3 regions of the Telluria sp. AZSoR62 genome follow, and region 2 is predicted to be linked to each of the others. Evidence: predicted binding sites of a transcription regulator. Region 2 holds the regulator's gene; each other region holds the start of a gene.
The links. The regulator LexA, encoded in region 2, represses DNA repair genes until DNA is damaged. The targets are predictions, from matches to a motif close to ACTGTATNNNNATACAGT.

Region 1 (3,275 bases), on a different contig from region 2:
GGGCGCTGAAGGCTTCCCAATCGGCCGCGCTTTTCGCGGGCGGCGCGAACGCTTCGATGGCCGTGACCGGGTCGGCCGCTTCGGCGACCGCGTCGAGCAAACGGGTGGCCGTGGCCGGCCCGATGCCGGGAATGAGCTGGGCTACCCGGAAGCCCGCCATGCGCCCGTTCGGGTTCTGGGCAAAGCGCAGCACCGCCAGCACGTCCTTGATGTGGGCCGCTTCCAGGAATTTCAGGCCGCCGAATTTCACGAAGGGGATGTTCCGGCGCATCAGCTCCAGTTCCAGCGCGGCGCTATGGCTCGCGGCGCGGAACAGCACCGCCTGGCTCGTGAGCGCGATGCCGGCCTCGCGGTGCTCCAGGATGCGGTTGCAGACCCAGCGCGCCTGCTCGGCTTCGTCCGGGATCAGGACCAGCTGCGGCTTGATGCTGGAAACCTTGTCGGTCCACAGGGTCTTGGCGTGGCGCTCCAGGGCGCCGCCGATCATGGCGTTCGAGGCCTCCAGGATGGGCTGGGTCGAGCGGTAGTTGCGCTCCAGCGTGATGACTTCGGCCGGGCGCGTGAACTCCTTCGGGAAGTCCAGGATGTTGCGCACCGTGGCGCCGCGGAAGGCGTAGATCGACTGGGCGTCGTCGCCCACCACCATCACGCCCTCGCCTCCGGGCTTCATGCCGGTGATGATCGAGGCCTGCAGCCGGTTGGTGTCCTGGTATTCGTCGACCAGCACGTGGTCGAACAGGGCGCCCAGCTCGGGCCCCAGTTCCGGGTCGCCCGCCATCTCGGACCAGAACAGCAGCAGGTCGTCGTAGTCGAGCACGTTCTGCTCCTGCTTGGCGTCGACGTAGGCGCCGAACAGGGTCTTGAGCTGGCCTTCCCACTCGCTGCACCAGGGGAAGGTCGATTGCAGCACCTTGTCCAGGGGCTCGCGGCTGTTCACCACGCGCGAATAGATCGACAGGCAGGTGCCCTTGAGCGGAAAGCGTTTTTCGGTCTGGGTCAGGCCGATCTCGTGGCGCACCAGTCCCATCAGGTCTTCCGAGTCGCCGCGGTCGTGGATGGTGAAGGACTCATCCAGGCCGATGCGGCCGGAATAGTCGCGCAGCAGGCGCGCGCCGATCGCATGGAAGGTGCCGGCCCATGGCAGCGTGACCTGGGATGCGGCGTGATAGCCTGCGGCGCCGCTACGCAGCAGGCGTTGCAGCACGCCGCTGGCGCGCTGGCCCATCTCGCCTGCGGCCCGGCGCGAGAAGGTCAGCAGCAGGATGCGCTGGGGATCGGCGCCGGCCTGGATCAGCCGCGCGACGCGGTGCGCCAGCGTATTGGTCTTGCCGGAACCGGCGCCGGCTACGACCAGCAGCGGACGCACGATGTCGGCGCCGATGTCGTGCTCGACCGCTGCGCGCTGCTCGGCATTGAGGCTGGCGAAGGGATCGCCGGTGGTGGCAGGCTGGTCGAGGACGGCGGACATACGGGCAGGCAAGGTGGAAATGACATACTGTACATTTATCCAGTTCTTATGCGCAAGCGGAAATGCTGGCCAAGTGCAGCGCTGAAATACCCGGGCCCCGCTACGACTGTCATGCAAGACATGCAGAACCCCGCTTAAGTGCCGGATTCTTCAAATGTTTTCCGGATATCCACAAAGTCTGTGAATAACTATGTGGAAAAGCGGGGGCTTGACACGCCGATAGCGGCCAAGGATGCGGCTTTCAACAATTTGCCTATTGGGAAGGCATCCCCCATAGCCCCTGAAATCAAGGGCTTACGTGCACATGCCGCACGTGCAAGACGCCGCAGGCTAAAAATAATTTTCGGAAAGTTATGTGAATAAGCCGGGTCTGGCTGACCCGCGACTGCCCCGCTCGGGGGCACGCACCGTGCGGCTCAGGCGGCCGCAAGTCCCGGCTGGCCGCGCCGCCTGGACGGGTCGAGCAGTACGCGGGCGATCACGCGTCCTTCGACGGCATGCGATTTGAGGTATTCGAGTGCGGACAGGGTGCCGACCGCGTGCATCAGGCACAAGGCGTCGTCCACGATGTCGCGCTGGCGCAGGTCGTGCCTGGCTTCGCTGGTGCGTCCCTGGCCATGAGGGGCTTCGACGGCGCCGGCGGCCCCGTCGTCGGTGAGGGGTGGGTTGCGGTATGCGTTCATCGTGCGCCTGCCCTTTCTGGCTGAAGAAGGTGTGCTGCACGGAGTATGGTCGAAGCCGGGACAATGTCAATATCAGATCTGAATCAAACACTCTTATTCATTTTTGTGCTTGACCCCTGATTCAAGCCCAGCGTTGCGCCACCGCTTCCACCCGCCGCCTACAATGGCCGCGCCAACCACCATTCCACGAGGATCCCATGAGCACGCATCCCGACCCCGACCTGAATCCCGGCGACGAAGCCGAACCCGGCACGCCCGGCGCCGGCGAAGACGTCTGCGAAGCCTGCGCCGGCAGCGGCAAGCTTTCCGACGGCAAGCCCTGCTCCAACTGCGGCGGCAGCGGCAAGGTCATGCGCGGCATCGGCGGAGGCTGAACCGGCCGCGCGTGGACAGCCGCGGCGGCGCCCGGCGATAATACCGGGATGACCGTTCCCCTTCTCGACCCCGCCGCCGGCGACCCGGCGCAGCAGCGGCCGCGCCCCCGTTCGCTGGGCGACCTGTTCGTGTCGTTCACGCTGCTGGCGCTGCAAGGCTTCGGCGGCGTGCTGCCGGTCGTGCAGCGCGAGATCGTCGAGCGCAAGCGCTGGCTGACGCACGAAGAATTCATCGAAGACTGGGCGGTCGCCCAGATCATGCCCGGGCCGAACGTGGTCAACATCGCGATGATGATCGGCGCGCGCTGGTTCGGCCTGGCCGGCGCCCTGACGGCGATTGCCGGCATGATCGCGCTGCCGCTGGTGGTGGTGCTGCTGCTGGCGGCGCTGCACGCGCGCTATGCCGAGCTGCCCGCGGTGGCGGGCGCGCTGCGCGGCATGGCGGCGGTGTCGGCCGGCATGATCGCCGCCGTCGGCCTCAAGCTCGGCGGCGCACTGGCGAACAACCCGCTGCCGCTGCCCTGGTGCATCGCCATGACGGCGGCCGGCTTCGTGCTGCTGGCCTGGCTGCGGGTGCCGCTCGTCTGGGTGTTGCCGGGGCTGGGCGGCCTGGGCTGCGTGCTGGCCTGGCACAGGCTGCGGCCATGAGCGCTGCGCAACTGGGCGCCGGGCTGGCCCCGCAGCTCGTGCTGGGCTGGAACGACTGGCTCAGCCTGTTCGCCCACTACCTGATGCTCTCCCTCATGTCGC
Region 2 (3,275 bases):
TGTGAAACACCAGGGCTTTACTGTTGCGGTTCTTCCGCGCCAGGAATCCGGTGAACCGGTAAGCCGCGCCGAGTTCGGCGCTGGCGAACCTGCCTGAAATCTCGCCCGCGGCCAGCGCGGTGACTTCAAACTCGACCAGCCTCGCTACCCTAGCCTCTTCCTGCTGCGAACTGTGCATCAGGATGGCGCCCACGATGGGGACACCGGCCGGGGTGTAACGCAACACGTCACGCTCGGCGATGGTCGCCACGAGCTGGAGCTGGTTCACTGGTGTGCTGGGATTCCCTGGAAAAACCGGATCAACAATTAGGCTGCTGCGGCTGGAGCGGCAGCTGGGGCTGCGGCTTCGGCGCGGTGGCTCTTGGCTGCGTCTTCGCGCTGGACCGACTTCATCATCGGCGACGGTGCGGTTTCAGCCTTCTTCATCTTGACGGTCAGGTGACGCAGGACGGCATCGTTGAACTTGAATGCGGTTTCCAGCTCGACCAGGGTCTCGTTGTCGCACTCGATGTTCATGCAGATGTAGTGGGCTTTCGGCAGCTTCTGGATCTGGTAAGCCATCTGGCGACGGCCCCAATCTTCCACGCGATGGATGTTACCGCCGCGGCTCGACACCGTGGCTTTGTAGCGCTCGATCATCGCCGGGACTTGCTCGCTTTGGTCCGGGTGGACGATAAAAACGATTTCATAATGACGCATGCATTACTCCTTAGGGACGTTTAAACAAATGCCCACCTCGGCGTCAAGACGAGTGTGGGAAGGGAAAGCCGGACATTATAGCCCGAGATTGGCCAGTTTGGAAAGCCGGGTGTGGTTCGCTATCGCGATGAGTCCGCCAGAGCGCGCGGTTTTTGCCACGCCCGGGACCGCGCTGCACAATTTTTTTACACATTTCCCGTGTTTTCCCTTGCGCACGGAGGAATACTGTACAAAAATACAGTCTACTCACACAACGGATTGCCTTAACACACCCATGCTCAAGCTCACTGCAAGGCAAGAACAGATCCTGAACCTGATCAGGGAAGCGATCGACAACACCGGTTTTCCCCCGACCCGCGCGGAAATCGCAGCCGAACTCGGCTTCAAATCGGCCAACGCCGCCGAAGAACACCTGCAGGCGCTGGCGCGCAAGGGCGCGATCGAGATTTCGCCGGGCACCTCGCGCGGCATCCGCCTGATCGGCGCGTCGGTCGAGCAGGTCCCGCTGGTACCGGCCGCGCTCATGATGGCGCTGCCGCTGGTCGGCCGCGTGGCCGCCGGTTCGCCGATCCTGGCCCAGGAACACGTCGAAGCCACCTATAACGTCGATGCGGCCATGTTCTCCGCGCGTCCGGACTTCCTGCTGAAGGTCAAGGGCTGGTCGATGCGCGATGCCGGGATCTGCGACGGCGACTTCCTGGCGGTCAAGAAGATCGACAGCGCCAAGAACGGCCAGATCGTCGTGGCCAGGCTGGGCGACGAAGTCACGGTCAAGCGCTACCGCAAGACCGGCAACATGGTCGAACTGTTGCCGGAAAACCCGGACTTCAAGGTCATCCAGGTCACGCCCGAGGACGAGTTTGCGCTCGAGGGTCTGGCGGTGGGCTTGATGCGCAGCTGGCACTAGTTCAGCGCCAGCGCTGCATTGCCTGACTTGGGTCCCGCCCTGCGCCGGGACCCAAGGTGTACTTCACCTACCCCATCATTTCAATTTCTTCGCATCCGAAGAACTCTTCACCATCGCATTGTGCTCGGCCACATAGGCCTCGGTCGCCTGGCGCCATGCGGCGAAATCGGCCAGCACCAGCTTCGAGCTCACTTTCGCTTCTTCGGTCAGGTTCGACTGCAGCTGGGTTAGGTAAGCGGTCGACTTCTCCGTTTCCTCCTTGGTCATGAGCTTGGCGATATCGGCCGGGATGCGCCTGGTCAGCGGCGTGGCCGCGTTCAGGTTGGTGACATACCTGTTGTAGCATTCCTGCCAGTTGGTGACGGCCGCGCCGATGCGGTCGATGTCGGCGTTCACCTTGGACATGGCCGGGATGCGCGGTGCAACGCAGCGGAATTCGCCTGATTTCAGGTCTTCGCCGTCGTAGCCCTTGATCCAGTAGTCGATGTCCTTGCGGCGCTTGACGCGCTGGTCCATCACCTCGAGCGAAGCGGCGGCGACCTTGTTGCCCTTGGCGGCGGATTTCCTGAACAGCGCTTCGGCCTTCGCTTCGTCGACCTGCCCTGCTTCGCCATACCAGTACATCTGGCCCAGCGCCTGCTGCGCCTCGGCGTTGCCGCCATTGGCCAGCTTGGTGTAGAGCTTCATGGCCTGGGCGTAGTCCTTCTTCGCGAACAAGGCGTGGGCGTCTTCCAGCTCACCGGCGACAGCGCCGGCACAGAACAGCAGGGACAGGCAAAACAGCGTGGTCTTCATGGTCGCTTACGGATGGGGAATCGAATCCCCATCATAGCGGCATCGCGCCGCGTGCTCAACCGTTGAAACAAAACGGCAGCCCGGAGGCTGCCGCTGTGCTTACGCGTCGAGCGCCTGGCGGAAGTCCGCCAGCAGATCCACGGTATCCTCGATGCCCACCGAGACCCGGATCAGGGATTCGGCGATGCCCATGCTGGCGCGCCGCTCGGCCCCCATCTCGAAGAAGATCGTGTGCGCGACCGGGATCACCAGGGTACGGGTGTCGCCCAGGTTGCTCGCCGGGATACCGAGCTCGAGCCGGTTCAGGTAGTCGAAGGGATCGATGCTGTCTACCAGTTCGAAGCTGAGCAGCGAACCGCCGGCGCGGAACAATTCACTGGTGATTGCATGCTGCGGGTGCGACGCCAGGCCCGGATAGTGGACGGCGCTGACCCGCGCGTCCGCCTCGAGCAGCTGCGCCAGGGCCAGCGCATTGCTGCTGGTGCGTTCCATGCGCAGGGCCAGGGTCTCGGCGCCCACCGCGATGTGGTGGGCCGCCTCCGGCCCCAGGGCCGCGCCGAAGTCGCGCAGCGCTTTCGCGCGCAGCTGGGCCAGGCCTTGCGCCTGGGCTGGCTGCTTGCGGAAGTTTGGCGCGATGTGCGGGTAGGCGCTCCAGTCGAACAGGCCGGTGTCGGTCAGGGCGCCGCCCAGCGCATTGCCATGGCCGCCGATGGACTTGGTCAGCGAATTGACCACCAGGCCGGCGCCGACCGCCTTCGGGCGGAACAGGTAGGGCGTGGTCATGGTGTTGTCGACCACGTAGAGGATGCCGCGCTCGCGGCACAGCTGGCCGATACGGGCCAGGTCGGCCACCTGCGTGCGCGGGTTGGCGATG
Region 3 (3,275 bases), on a different contig from region 2:
ACCCGCTGTACGCCCAGCAGTGGCACTACACCGACACCACCGGCGGCCTGCGCCTGCCGACCGCCTGGGACAAGTCCACCGGCACCGGTGTGATCGTGGCCGTGATCGATACCGGCTCGCGTCCGCACGCCGACCTGAGCGGCCAGCAGCTGGCCGGCTATGACTTCATCAGCACCGCTGCCATCGGCAACGACGGCAACGGCCGCGACAGCGATCCAACCGATCCGGGCGACTGGGTCGCAGCAGGCGAGTGCGGCACCGGTTCCCCGGCCTCCGGCTCGAGCTGGCACGGCACCCACGTGGCCGGCACCGTTGCCGCCAAGACCAACAACAGCCTGGGCGTCGCCGGCGTGGCCTACAACGCCAAGCTCGTGCCGGTGCGCGTGCTGGGCAAGTGCGGCGGCTACACCTCCGACATCGCCGACGCGATCACCTGGTCGTCGGGCGGTACCGTGACCGGTGTCCCGGCCAATGCCAACCGCGCCAAGGTGCTGAACCTGTCGCTCGGCGGCGGCGGCGCCTGCGACGCCACCACCCAGACCGCCATCAATGGCGCCCGCTCGCGCGGTTCGATCGTGGTGGTCGCGGCTGGTAACGACAACATGAACGTCAGCAACGCCAGCCCGGCGAACTGCTCCGGCGTCATCGCCGTGGCGGCAACCGGCAAGACCGGCGGCCGTGCGTCGTACTCGAACTACGGCACCCTGGTCGACGTCGCAGCCCCAGGCGGCGACGGCAGCTTCAGCGTCATCTCGACCCTGAACGCCGGCACCAGCACCCCGGGCGCCGACAACTACGCAGGCTACCAGGGCACCTCGATGGCGACCCCGCACGTGGCCGGCGTGGCGGCGCTGATGTTCGCTGCCAAGTCGACCCTGACCCCGGACGACGTCGAAAGCATGCTCAAGTCGAGCTCGCGCGCCTTCCCGGCAACCTGCTCGGGCTGCGGCACCGGCATCGTGGACGCGACCGCGGCCGTGAATGCCGCGCTGGGCACGACCCCGACGCCAGGTCCGACCATCACGGAAGTCGAGTCGAACAACACGACCGGCACCGCGAGCATGATCACGACCTCGGGCACCACCGTGAACGGCACCATGGCGACCACGACCGACACCGACTACTTCCGTGTCGACCTGCCGGCCGGCAAGACGCTGAGCTCGGTCCTGACCCCGGGCACCAGCACCGCCGACTACGACCTGTTCGTGTACAACAGCGCAGGCACGCTGCTGGGCAAGAGCGAGAACGGCGCCGGCGCAGTGGACAGCTACAGCTCGGCCAACACCGGCACCACCACCGCTACCCGCTACGTCCGCGTGGTGTACTACAGCGGCGGCACCGGCTCGACCAGCGGCAAGTACACCCTGAAAATGACCTGGTAACTGGTTCGATCAGGAAGAAGCGGCGCGGCTCCCCTGCGCGGCCTTCAACCGGGAACGCGCGGCTTGCCGCGCGTTCTTTTTTTGCCCCTGAGTTGATTGCCCCTGCTTCTCTGCGTATTGCGTAAATTCCACATTCAACGGATACTGTATGCAATTACAGTAGTGTTCCGCCCTGGGGCGGCCTCGTCTCCGTGAACGCCCCGCTCCGTAAAATCATCCACTGCGATTGCGACTGCTTCTATGCCTCGGTCGAGATGCGCGACGATCCCTCGCTGCGCGGGCGTCCGCTCGCGGTGGGCGGGCGTTCCGACCAGCGCGGCGTGATCGCCACCTGCAACTACGAGGCGCGCCGCTTCGGCATCCATTCGGCCATGGCCACGGCCCAGGCCATGAAGCTGTGCCCGCAGCTGGTGGTGATTCCGCCGGCGATGGAAAAATACCGGATCGCCTCGCGCCAGATCATGGACATCTACCGCGACTACACCGAGGTCGTGGAACCGCTCTCGCTCGACGAAGCCTACCTGGACGTGAGCAACGCGACCCACTGCAAGGGCAGCGCCACCCTGATCGCCCAGGAAATCCGGCAGCGCATTTTCGAGACCGTCGGCATCACCGCCTCGGCCGGCGTGGCGCCGAACAAGTTCGTGGCCAAGATCGCCAGCGACTGGAACAAGCCCGACGGCCTGTTCCTGGTGCGCCCGGAAGAGGTGGACGCCTTTGTCGCGGCGCTGCCCGTGAAGAAGCTGTATGGCGTGGGCAAGGTCACGGCCGACAAGATGCACCGGCTGGGCCTGCAGACCTGCGCCGACATGCGCGGCTGGAGCGTGGAGCGGCTGCAGGAGCATTTCGGCAGCTTCGGCGCCCGGCTGTACGACCTGTGCCGCGGTATCGACGTGCGCGAAGTGAACACTTCGCGTGAGCGAAAGTCGATCAGCACCGAGGAAACCTATACGCCCGACGTGCCCGACCTGGCTGCCTGCCTGAAGCTGCTGCCGGAATTGCACGAGCACCTGCTGGGCCGCATCAAGCGCAACAATGCCGAAAAATTCATCAACAAGCTGTTCGTGAAGATCAAGTTTTCGGACTTCCAGCAGACCACGGTCGAGTGTGTTGGCTATGCGCCACATATCCCGACCTATACGCGGCTGATGGAAACCGGCTGGGCCCGCGCCAGCCGACCGGTGCGCTTGCTGGGCGTCGGCGTGCGCCTGGGCGACACCGAGACGGTGGAGCAATTGCGCCTGTTCGATGACGCCGCCCCGGACGCCGTCGCCAGCATTGTTGATGACTCGTCAACTGAATAATTTTTCGTACTCGCTGCCTGCAAGGGCAGCGTAGAATGTCGTTCCCTTGAAATACTGAAACATTGGATAAAGCGTATGTGGTTCAAGAATCTCCAGATTTATCGCCTGCCCGCCCCATGGGCATTCACCCCAGAAAAAATGGAAGAAGCGCTCCAGTCGCAGGCGTTCTCTCCTGCGAGCAGCAACGAATTGCTGCGCCAGGGCTGGGATTCGCCGCGCGCCAACGGCAAGCTGGTCCACGTCGTCAACAAGCAGATGCTGATGATGCTCGGAACCGAGAAGAAGCTGCTGCCGTCGTCGGTCATCAACCAGGTCGCCAAGGCCAAGGCCGCCGAGATGGAAGAGCAGCAGGGCTTCCCGCCGGGTAAGAAGGCCATGAAGGAACTGAAGGAGCGCGTCGCCGACGAGCTGCTGCCGCGCGCCTTCTCGATCCGCAGCAATGTCTGGGTCTGGATCGACCCGGTCAACGGCTGGCTGGTGGTCGATGCCGCCAGCCCCTCGAAGGCGGACGACGTGATCAAGCTGCTGCTCAAGGCGGTCGACCGCATGCCGCTCGAGTCGCTGCGCGTGCAGCGCTCGCCGGTGGCCG

Region 1: a site for LexA is predicted at 1,495-1,512, ahead of AC3XQU_RS05315 (ATP-dependent helicase). Genes of this name have one in related genera too.
Region 3: a site for LexA is predicted at 1,526-1,543, ahead of dinB (DNA polymerase IV). Genes of this name have one in related genera too.

Annotation. Positions count from the first base shown of each region.
Region 1 covers NZ_JBYTST010000002.1:449,813-453,087, forward strand. Annotated here, with positions in the region: gene AC3XQU_RS05315 (ATP-dependent helicase) at 1-1,468, opposite strand, end outside; gene AC3XQU_RS05320 (hypothetical protein) at 1,885-2,151, opposite strand; gene AC3XQU_RS05325 (hypothetical protein) at 2,349-2,525, shown strand; gene AC3XQU_RS05330 (chromate transporter) at 2,574-3,173, shown strand; gene AC3XQU_RS05335 (chromate transporter) at 3,170-3,275, shown strand, end outside.
Region 2 covers NZ_JBYTST010000003.1:209,026-212,300, forward strand. Annotated here, with positions in the region: gene priB (primosomal replication protein N) at 1-268, opposite strand, end outside; gene rpsF (30S ribosomal protein S6) at 307-699, opposite strand; gene lexA (transcriptional repressor LexA) at 974-1,606, shown strand; gene AC3XQU_RS06865 (tetratricopeptide repeat protein) at 1,682-2,401, opposite strand; gene AC3XQU_RS06870 (cystathionine gamma-synthase family protein) at 2,501-3,275, opposite strand, start outside.
Region 3 covers NZ_JBYTST010000016.1:4,877-8,151, forward strand. Annotated here, with positions in the region: gene AC3XQU_RS20405 (S8 family peptidase) at 1-1,382, shown strand, start outside; gene dinB (DNA polymerase IV) at 1,574-2,686, shown strand; gene AC3XQU_RS20415 (recombination-associated protein RdgC) at 2,762-3,275, shown strand, end outside.